Regions from separate parts of the Halomonas sp. 3D7M genome, predicted to be linked through region 1. Evidence: predicted binding sites of a transcription regulator. Region 1 holds the regulator's gene; each other region holds the start of a gene.
What was found. Region 1 encodes sigma-54, which starts transcription at its own class of promoters, with help from an activator protein. Its sites were predicted from a motif close to TGGCACNNNNNTTGCTNT; they were not measured.
Positions count from the first base shown of each region.

Region 2: the regulator sigma-54 is predicted to act here: its motif matches at 1,222-1,239, upstream of glnL (nitrogen regulation protein NR(II)).
Region 3: the regulator sigma-54 is predicted to act here: its motif matches at 1,604-1,621, upstream of INT22_RS09405 (NarK family nitrate/nitrite MFS transporter).

Region 1 is NZ_JABUZF010000259.1:18,114-21,248, reverse strand. Features, by position in the region: gene rapZ (RNase adapter RapZ) at 1-232, opposite strand, end outside; gene INT22_RS16790 (PTS sugar transporter subunit IIA) at 298-768, opposite strand; gene hpf (ribosome hibernation-promoting factor, HPF/YfiA family) at 773-1,081, opposite strand; gene INT22_RS16780 (RNA polymerase factor sigma-54) at 1,180-2,595, opposite strand; partial or broken gene lptB (LPS export ABC transporter ATP-binding protein) at 2,701-3,135, opposite strand, start outside.
Region 2 is NZ_JABUZF010000010.1:2,811-5,945, forward strand. Features, by position in the region: gene glnA (glutamate--ammonia ligase) at 1-936, shown strand, start outside; gene glnL (nitrogen regulation protein NR(II)) at 1,296-2,354, shown strand; gene glnG (nitrogen regulation protein NR(I)) at 2,351-3,135, shown strand, end outside.
Region 3 is NZ_JABUZF010000173.1:20,981-24,115, reverse strand. Features, by position in the region: gene INT22_RS09415 (CZB domain-containing protein) at 1-352, shown strand, start outside; gene INT22_RS09410 (patatin-like phospholipase family protein) at 457-1,476, shown strand; gene INT22_RS09405 (NarK family nitrate/nitrite MFS transporter) at 1,778-3,130, shown strand.

The sequences.
Region 1 (3,135 bases):
GACGCAAAGATTCAAGCATTTTTGGCAGTTGCTTTAGTGCAGCAGGTAAATTGCGCGCATCGATACTTACCGCTAATTGGGGGCGTGCCCCTTGCTCACGAAGCTCATCCACCAGGGAGCCGAGTAGCATGGCGGGCAAGTTATCGATGGCACAATAGCCAAGATCTTCTAACGCTTGTAAGGCGATAGATTTACCGGACCCTGAACGGCCGCTAATGATCACCAATTGCATAGAGTTTCTCTTGGCATGCCAATAAAAATGGAGGTAAACGTAGGCAGTGTCTAGCGGTGGACTATTTAAGTAACAGGTTGTTCACGAATTTTTGCTGTTATAAGGTCCAATAGCTCACGTTGGCTAGCCGTTCTACGAAGCTGCTGACGTGTGTCAACGCTGTTCATGATAGACGCCACTTGCCCTAATAAGGCTAAGTGCGTGTCGTCCGCCTCTTCGGGTACTAAAAGTACGAAAACAAGGTCGACGGGATCGCCATCAATAGCATCGAAATCTACAGGCTCGGCTAACTTTAAAAAACCAGCGATAGGCGAGCTGCAGTGAGGGCTACGGGCGTGAGGAATGGCAACGCCGTTGCCTATTCCAGTGCTACCCAAACGCTCACGACCAATCAGGCGGCTGAAGACTTCTTGGCTATCTAGGCTTGGCGTGTTTTGCGCAATAAAGGTGCTGAAAAATTCCAGCACCCTTTTTTTGCTGCCCCCGGGGACGTCATACAGCACGCGCTCCGGGGGAAGTATGGTTTCCAACGTCATTGAGTTAACGCACGCCAGCGCCTTGGGCGCGAGCTTGTGCTTTTTCCTTGTGTTTAACGAGTTGACGGTCAATTTTGTCCGCTAGTGCATCAATCGCAGCATACATATCATTGTCTAATGCTTCTGCGTGTAGATCGGCACCTGCAGCATGCAGGGTGCAGGCAGCTTGCTGACGCTCCTTTTCAACAGATAAGGTCACTTGTACGGTGGTGATATTGTCATAATGGCGCTCAACGCGTTCCAGCTTCTCATTTACATAGTCACGCAAGGCGTCAGTCAGATCTACGTGATGACCAGTGATATTTACTTGCATTGACGTGCTCCTTATCCATCGGACTGTTCTTCGATTGTAACCCTTTTTGCGCTATTGCAAAGCCCCTAGACAGACTTTGTCTCGTTAGCACTGTTTTATTAGCGTAAACGGCGGCGCTCGCTTGAAGAGGGAATACCCATTGATTCACGATATTTGGCCACCGTTCGCCTTGCTACATTAATGCCACCCTCTTCCAATAGCGCCACGAGGCGGCTGTCTGAGAGCGGTTTGCCGGGCGGTTCATCTTGCACCAGTTTTTTGATTCGAGCCCGGATGGCGGTGCTGGAGTGACTGTCGCCGCCGTCCTGGCCACTTACTTGGCTGGAAAAGAAGTATTTGAGTTCGAACACACCGCGCGGGGTATGGATATATTTCTGGGTGGTGACCCTGGAAATAGTAGATTCATGCATTTCAACGGCGTCTGCGATATCGGCTAAGATCAGCGGTTTCATGGCTTCTTCACCGTGTTCCAGAAAGCCTATCTGGCGAGCTATGATTTCTCGGCCCACCCGCAGTAGCGTATCATTTCGACTTGAAAGGCTCTTGATGAGCCAGCGCGCTTCCTGGAGATGCTCTTTTAAAAATTGGTTATCTTGGCTCTTGTCAGCCCGTTTGATGAGGCTTGCGTAGTCAGGTTGAATGCGCAAGCGCGGCAGTGCCTCTGGGTTTAGCTCCAGGTGCCATCCTTCGTGGTCATGGCGGACGACTAAATCTGGCGTTACGTAGCTGTCATCTGTGTCGCCAAAGGCGCTCCCGGGGCGAGGGTCCAGGCTGCGGATCAAGCGGATTACGTCATCAAGCTGCTCATCATCTAGACTTAACCGCCGCTTTAGCAAACGCACATCATCTTTACCGAGCGCTTCAAGAAATTGACGCACTAAGCGCTTGGCAGGCATCAGCAGCGGTGTATCTTCGGGTAGTGAGGCGAGCTGCAGCATTAAGCACTCCCGCAGGTCGCGAGCAAATACACCGGTGGGCTCAAACTGTTGAAGGCGCAGCAAGGTTGTTTCAACTTCACGCTGGCTAAGGCCTTCATGCCCTTGGGCTTTAAGTCCTTCGCGAATGTCATTGAGAGGTTGAGTTAGGTAGCCGTTGGCATCCAGTGCATCGATGAGGCTTTCAGCAATGGCATGGTCGCGTGGTGAAAAATCTGTCATGGCGAGTTGCCAAAGTAAGTGGCCATGCAAACTTTGACCAGCGGCTTGACGCTCAAAGTCAGGCCCCTCGCTGCTGGCACCATGGCTACCTAGGTCTTGATAAGTGTCTGACCAGTCACTGTCAGTTGAGAGTTCGTTAGGAATGCTTTCGGACCATTCAACTTCCTGGGGTTCACTAACGGCCTGTTCGCCGAACTCATCTTCCTGCTCAAGCATTGGATTGGCATCAAGTGCTTGCTGAATTTCTTGACGGAGGTCCAGCGTTGATAGCTGTAACAGGGCGATGGCCTGCTGCAGCTGAGGTGTCATGGTCAGCTGTGTACCGATACGCAATTGAAGAGAAGCTTTCATGACCATCTGAGAACCACTCGTTAATCAGAAAGCTCCACCCTAGTGCGAGTTATGGCTTGGTGCAAGTGCAATAACTATGCCACCACTACTATTTTTTTTGCAGGTGGCTGTTTACAGGCGGAAATCAGCCCCCAAATAAACGTCTCTTACCCGCTGGTTGTTGAGAATTTCCTGAGGGGGGCCACTGGCGATGATATGACCGTCACCTACAATGTAGGCAATATCGCAAATATCTAGTGTTTCCCTGACGTTATGATCAGTGATTAGTACGCCGATATGGCGTTTTTTGAGGGCTCGAATGATCGTTTTAATATCACCCACTGAGATCGGGTCAACGCCGGCAAACGGCTCATCAAGCAGAATAAAGGCAGGCTCTGTCGCGAGGGAGCGTGCGATCTCAACACGTCTACGCTCTCCGCCCGAAAGACTCATGCCGAAGTTGTCACGAATGTGCGTGATGTGAAAATCTTCCAGTAGCGACTCAAGGCGCTGCTCCCGGGCGCTACGATCGAGTTCTTTACGAGTTTCCAGGATTGCCATTATGTT
Region 2 (3,135 bases), on a different contig from region 1:
TGGGCGACCAGTAATCAGGTAGAAGGTGGCAACTTGGGGCACCGCCCGCGCGTTAAAGGCGGCTACTTCCCGGTTCCCCCGGTTGATAGTTTCCATGACATGCGTGGTGCAATGTGTAACACCCTGGAAGCGATTGGCCAGACCGTTGAGGTTCACCACCACGAGGTTGCTAACGCGGGTCAGAACGAAATCGGCGTTAAATTCAACACGCTGGTGAAGAAAGCTGACGAAGTTCAGGAAATGAAATACGTGATCCACAACGTGGCTCACGCTTACGGCAAAACTGCTACGTTCATGCCGAAGCCGCTGGTAGGCGACAACGGGTCTGGTATGCACGTACACCAGTCGTTCTGGAAAGATGGCCAGAACCAGTTCGCGGGTGACGAGTACGCTGGGCTTTCCGAAATGGCGCTTTACTACATTGGCGGTGTGATCAAACACGCTCGTGCTCTGAACGCCTTCACGAACGCGTCTACTAACTCGTACAAGCGTTTGGTGCCAGGCTTTGAAGCGCCGGTTATGTTGGCTTATAGCGCTCGTAACCGTTCTGCCTCTATCCGTATTCCGTATACCGCCAGCCCGAAAGGTAAGCGTGTTGAAACACGTTTCCCTGACCCGACTGCTAACCCCTACCTGGCGTTCGCGGCGCTGCTGATGGCGGGTATCGACGGTATTAAGAATAAGATTCATCCTGGCGATGCCATGGATAAGAACTTGTACGACCTGCCGCCAGAAGAAGGTAAGTCAGTACCGACCGTTGCCAACAGCCTGGACCAAGCGTTGGAAGCACTCGATGCAGACCGCGCGTTCTTGACCGAAGGTGGCGTGTTTACTGATGATATGATCGATGCATACATCGACCTCAAGATGGAAGAAGTGGAGCGCATTCGCATGACCACTCACCCGATTGAGTTCGATATGTACTACAGCTGTTAAGAGCGATTGCTAAGCACAGCAGCTAGTATCACTCCCTCGGGTGTGACTGGCCTAAAACCCCGCTTCGGCGGGGTTTTTTTATACCACTGAATAGTGAGACGAAGAGGTCTGTTTGCAAGGGGAGAACGCTGTCTGCGGCGCCGCACTGATGCGGTGAGTATTTTTATTGATGATGAGTCATGCGCACTATAATGGTGCAATAAGTGACAGGCTGACCGCTCGGACTGCGCTATAACGGCTCGCTACATCCCCGCCCCCTGCTCATTAGCCGTGCAAGTGGCCAATTGGCGCGCTTTTTGCAGTTTCTCTTTCATACGCTCGATAACGCTATTTTTTACAGCGACGCTTCAGGATACGCCATGTACCAGCGCTTACTTGAACACCTCACCACTGCAGTCTTACTGCTAGACGGTGAACTCCGTGTTCGTTGGATGAACCCGGCAGCGGAAGCGTTGCTAGCGGTGAGTTTTAGCCGTGTGCAGGGCATTAGTTTAGACACTCTGTTAGGGGGCGATGAGAGTATTGATGATGTCCTCGCTAAAGCGCGGGATGCCTTTCATCCCTATACCCAACGCGAAGCACGCATTACGCCGCTGAACAGCGAGCCATTAACGGTGGACTACACCGTGACCCCGCTTTCAGCCGATGAACTATTACTCGAAGTAGAGCCCCGTGATCGGCTAATGCAGATTTCCCGGGAAGAAGCGCTGACCACCCGGCAAGAGACCATCAAAGTGTTGGCGCGGGGCTTGGCTCATGAAGTTAAAAATCCCTTAGGCGGGATTCGTGGTGCTGCCCAATTATTGGAGCGCGATCTGGATGATCCTGCACTGCGTGAATTCACCCATATTATTGTGGAAGAGGTGGATCGGCTGCGAGATTTGGTCGACTCCATGTTGGGCCCCAATCGCATCGTCAAACATGAGCCGGTCAATATCCATAAGGTGTTAGAGCGGGTGCGAGCGCTGCTGATTGCCGAGCATCCGCATATTGAGATCCGTCGTGATTATGACCCGAGTTTGCCGGATCTTTCTGGCGATGAATCTCAAATGATTCAAGCGGTGTTGAATGTGGCACGTAACGCGGTACAGGCCATGAGTGATGCAGCAACGCCTTCGCCGGAACTTATGCTGCGCACCCGCGCACGCCGCCAATTTACGCTGGGGGCTGAACGCCATCGTTTAGTCAGTGAAGTGGGGGTTATTGATAATGGCCCTGGCATACCTGAAACGTTACGTGAAACGCTTTTCTATCCCATGGTTTCTGGGCGCGCTGAAGGTAGCGGCCTAGGGCTATCAATTGCTCAATCGATTTTGCACCAACATCAAGGATTGATCGAATGCGACTCACGCCCAGGGCATACCGAATTTCGTTTACTGATTCCATTGGTTGTTAATTTCACCGGAGAAGCGTCATGACTGAGGCGACACAAACCGATGTAGCACGAGTGGTTATTGTCGATGATGACCGCGCCATCCGTTGGGTATTAGAGCGGGCCTTAGCGCAGCCAGACCTGGATATAGAGTGTATTGAACGCGCCGATACCGCGCTGGAGCGACTGTTAGAAAATCCACCGGATGTGCTGGTGACTGACATTCGTATGCCCGGCATTGATGGGCTGGATTTAATGTCCCGGGTGCGTGATGCACACCCTGACCTGCCGGTGATTGTGATGACCGCGCATTCGGATCTCGACAGTGCCGTGGCGTCTTACCAAGGGGGCGCCTTTGAATACCTGCCGAAACCCTTTGATGTGGACGAAGCGCTGGCGCTGGTGCGCCGTGCGGTCGCTCATGCAAGAGAGCGCCAGCGCCCGGTCAGCGTACCGGAAGGGTTGAGTGCTGAGATTATTGGTGAAGCGCCCGCTATGCAGGAAGTGTTTCGCGCCATCGGGCGGCTTTCCCACTCCCACATCACGGTGTTAATTAACGGTGAGTCTGGCACCGGTAAAGAGCGTGTTGCTCAGGCGCTCCATCAACATAGCCCGCGAGCAGGCAAGCCGTTTATAGCGCTGAATATGGCGGCAATTCCCCGGGACTTGATTGAGTCCGAACTATTCGGCCATGAGAAGGGCGCGTTTACAGGGGCAGCGCAACAGCGCCAAGGTCGCTTTGAACAGGCTAACGGCGGAACGCTGTTTCTTGATGAAATTGGTGACATGCCCGCTGAAACGCAAACGCGCTTGCTGCGTGTGTTAGC
Region 3 (3,135 bases), on a different contig from region 1:
ATGGAAAAGCCGCCTTTATAGGCAACTACTCTCTGCTCATCTGGAAGAGAATTTAGAAGATCACCAGCACTGCACGCTTGGGCATTGGTACTTTATGGGGGACGGTCATCGCTATAAGCATACGGAGGCTTACAAAGCGCTGGCGGCACCGCATAAGCGTTTTCATGAAAGCGGTTTAGAAGCACTTAAGTTTGCCCGCCAAGGTGATCATAATGGCCTGCTTGCGGCACTGGCTATGATGGAAGAAGCCAGCAGTCAGCTAGCGCTCCAGCTTGATAAACTGATGGAGCATGCCGTTTATGAGGTTCCCCTTTCAAATGGGCGCCCTTCACCATTAGCAGATTCACCTTGATGACGTGCTGTGCGCCTGCCTAGCAGGCGTACACATATCACACCCTTTTATGCCATGCTGAGTGGGTTACTGCGCTTTTAATCACTCACTCAGCAGGGAAGGCAATGTCGCAGATCAAAAAGCTAGATCTCGCTTTACAGGGCGGTGGAGCGCACGGTGCTTATACATGGGGTGTCATCGACCGCTTACTTGAAGATGACCGTATCGAAATAGAGGGCATCAGTGGCACAAGCGCTGGCGCAATGAATGGTGTGGTCATGGCAGACGCCCTCACCCGCGGTAACAAAGAAACGGCTCGTCAAGCGTTACACCAGTTTTGGAAAGCGGTTAGCCGAGCGGGTATGGCAAGCCCAATTCGCCGCTCGCCACTTGATGTACTTACCGGAAACTGGTCTCTCGATCACTCACCGGGTTATGTGGCTATGGATCTTTTAAGCCGCTTGGTATCCCCCTACCAACTGAACCCTCTGAATATTAATCCATTGCGTGACATTGTCGCCGAACATATTGATTTCGAACGTGTAAGACGTTGTGAGCAGCTTAAGCTATTTGTGACAGCCACTAACGTTCGCACCGGGAAACAGCGCGTCTTTCGCCGCGAAGAGATGAGTGTAGATGCGGTGATGGCCTCTGCTTGCCTGCCATTTGTATTTCAAGCCGTTGAGATAGAGGGTGAAGCGTACTGGGATGGCGGTTATATGGGTAACCCAGCGCTGCTCCCGTTAATGGAGGAGTGCAGCGCACGCGATATTCTGTTGGTGCAGATTAACCCCATCAGTAGAGAAGAAGTCCCTACGTCTGCCTCAGCCATAATGAATCGACTAAATGAAATTACCTTTAATTCAGCCCTGATTAAAGAAATACGCATGATTGCGCTGCTTAAGCGCACCCTGGATGAACAGGGGATCGAAAATTGCTATCAGCAAGCTCTCTTCCACCGTATCAGTGGCGAACAGGCGCTAGAGGATCTCTCGGTATCCAGCAAAATGAACTCAGAGTGGGCGTTTCTATGTTACCTGTTTGAGCAAGGGCGAGAGGCCGCCGAACGCTGGCTAGAAACTCACTTTGAAGCGATAGGTGAACGTTCAACACTGGATATTGACGCTGTTTATTTGCACGAATAACCAGCACTCAGGTGTCGCACGTCTTCACCGCAGATGCGCCACCTTGGTGCATTACCAACCTGCTGAAACTCTCCATCCATCAAAAAAATACACATAAGAAACTGATTTTAAAATTAAAATAATCTTATGGCGAACTAATTGCTTCACTCTTACTGAATGATGGTAGGCGTGGACCAGGCCCAACGGGTACGAGTGCGTCGAACCTGCCCTTCAATGGCGAAGGCATGTTCTCGTTAACAACATAGCGCCTTTCCAAGCGCCATGTTTTGACCCACTCGTATCGTGCTCTGTGAGGCCATCCATGGACATTCGCAATAAAGCTAACCGCATTCGGCTATTAAACTTCTCTACCCCTCAAATGCGCGCGTTCCACTTTTCTTGGTTCGCGTTCCATATCTGCTTTTTTGGTTGGTTTGGCATCGCTCCACTGATGGCAGTGGTCCGTGAAGATCTATCACTCACCCAAACGCAGATCGGCAATACCATTATTGCCTCCGTTGCTATTACCGTTATTGTCCGCCTGCTCATTGGCGTGCTGTGCGATAAAATTGGGCCTCGTAAAACCTATACCGGTTTGTTGATGCTCGGCGCTGTGCCCGTTATGTGCATAGGTTTTGCCAATAGCTTTGAGACCTTCTTACTCGCTCGGCTGGCCATCGGAGCCATCGGTGCATCCTTTGTGATCACCCAATATCACACCACGATGATGTTTGCGCCAAATGTCGTGGGCACCGCCAATGCGACCAGTGCTGGCTGGGGGAACTTGGGCGGCGGTACGACGCAAATCCTGATGCCGCTGATCTTCTCAGGTCTACTAATGCTTGGCGTTAGTGAAACGCTAGGGTGGCGCTTAGCAATGGTGGTGCCTGGTGTCGTACTGTTTTTTACTGGGATTGGCTATTGGCTGTTTACCCAAGACGCTCCCGATGGCAACTTTAGCGACCTGCGCGCCCGCGGCGAGCTACCCGAAGCCACAGGTGAAAATAGCGCAGTACAAAGCTTTCTGACCGCAGCAAAAGATATTCGCGTATGGGCGCTGTTTATTGTTTACGGGCTCTGCTTTGGCGTCGAACTAACCATCAATAATATTGCCGCTATCTACTTCTTCGACAAGTTTGACCTGACCCTGGCAACCGCTGGTTTAATCGCTGGTTTATTTGGCCTAATGAATATTTTTGCCCGTACCCTTGGCGGCGTTTTTTCAGACCTGTTCGCTAAACAAGGCGGTTTAAAAGGGCGAGTCCGCTGGCTGTTTATCGCCTTGGTGTGTGAAGGAATAGCACTCATTGCCTTCTCACAAATGCACGTCTTAAGCCTCGCAATCGGCATCATGCTGGTCTTCAGCCTGTTTGTTCAAATGGCCGAAGGAGCAACATTTGGCGTGGTGCCCTTTATCAATAAAAAAGCACTCGGTGCTGTTGCCGGTATCGTGGGGGCGGGTGGAAACGTCGGTGCTGTATCCGCCGCCTTTCTGTTCCGTAGTGAAAGTCTTGGTTATCAACAAGGGCTTTTTTACCTTGGCGTTACCGTATTAGTGCTTGCTTCCTGTGTACTGGTAGTACGTTTCAGCGATACCACAGAAGCTGAAGAAGCAACTGCCTATCGTGATGCGGTTGGCGACGATACGAGCGCAGGCGCACTCTCGCTGCGTTAGTATTC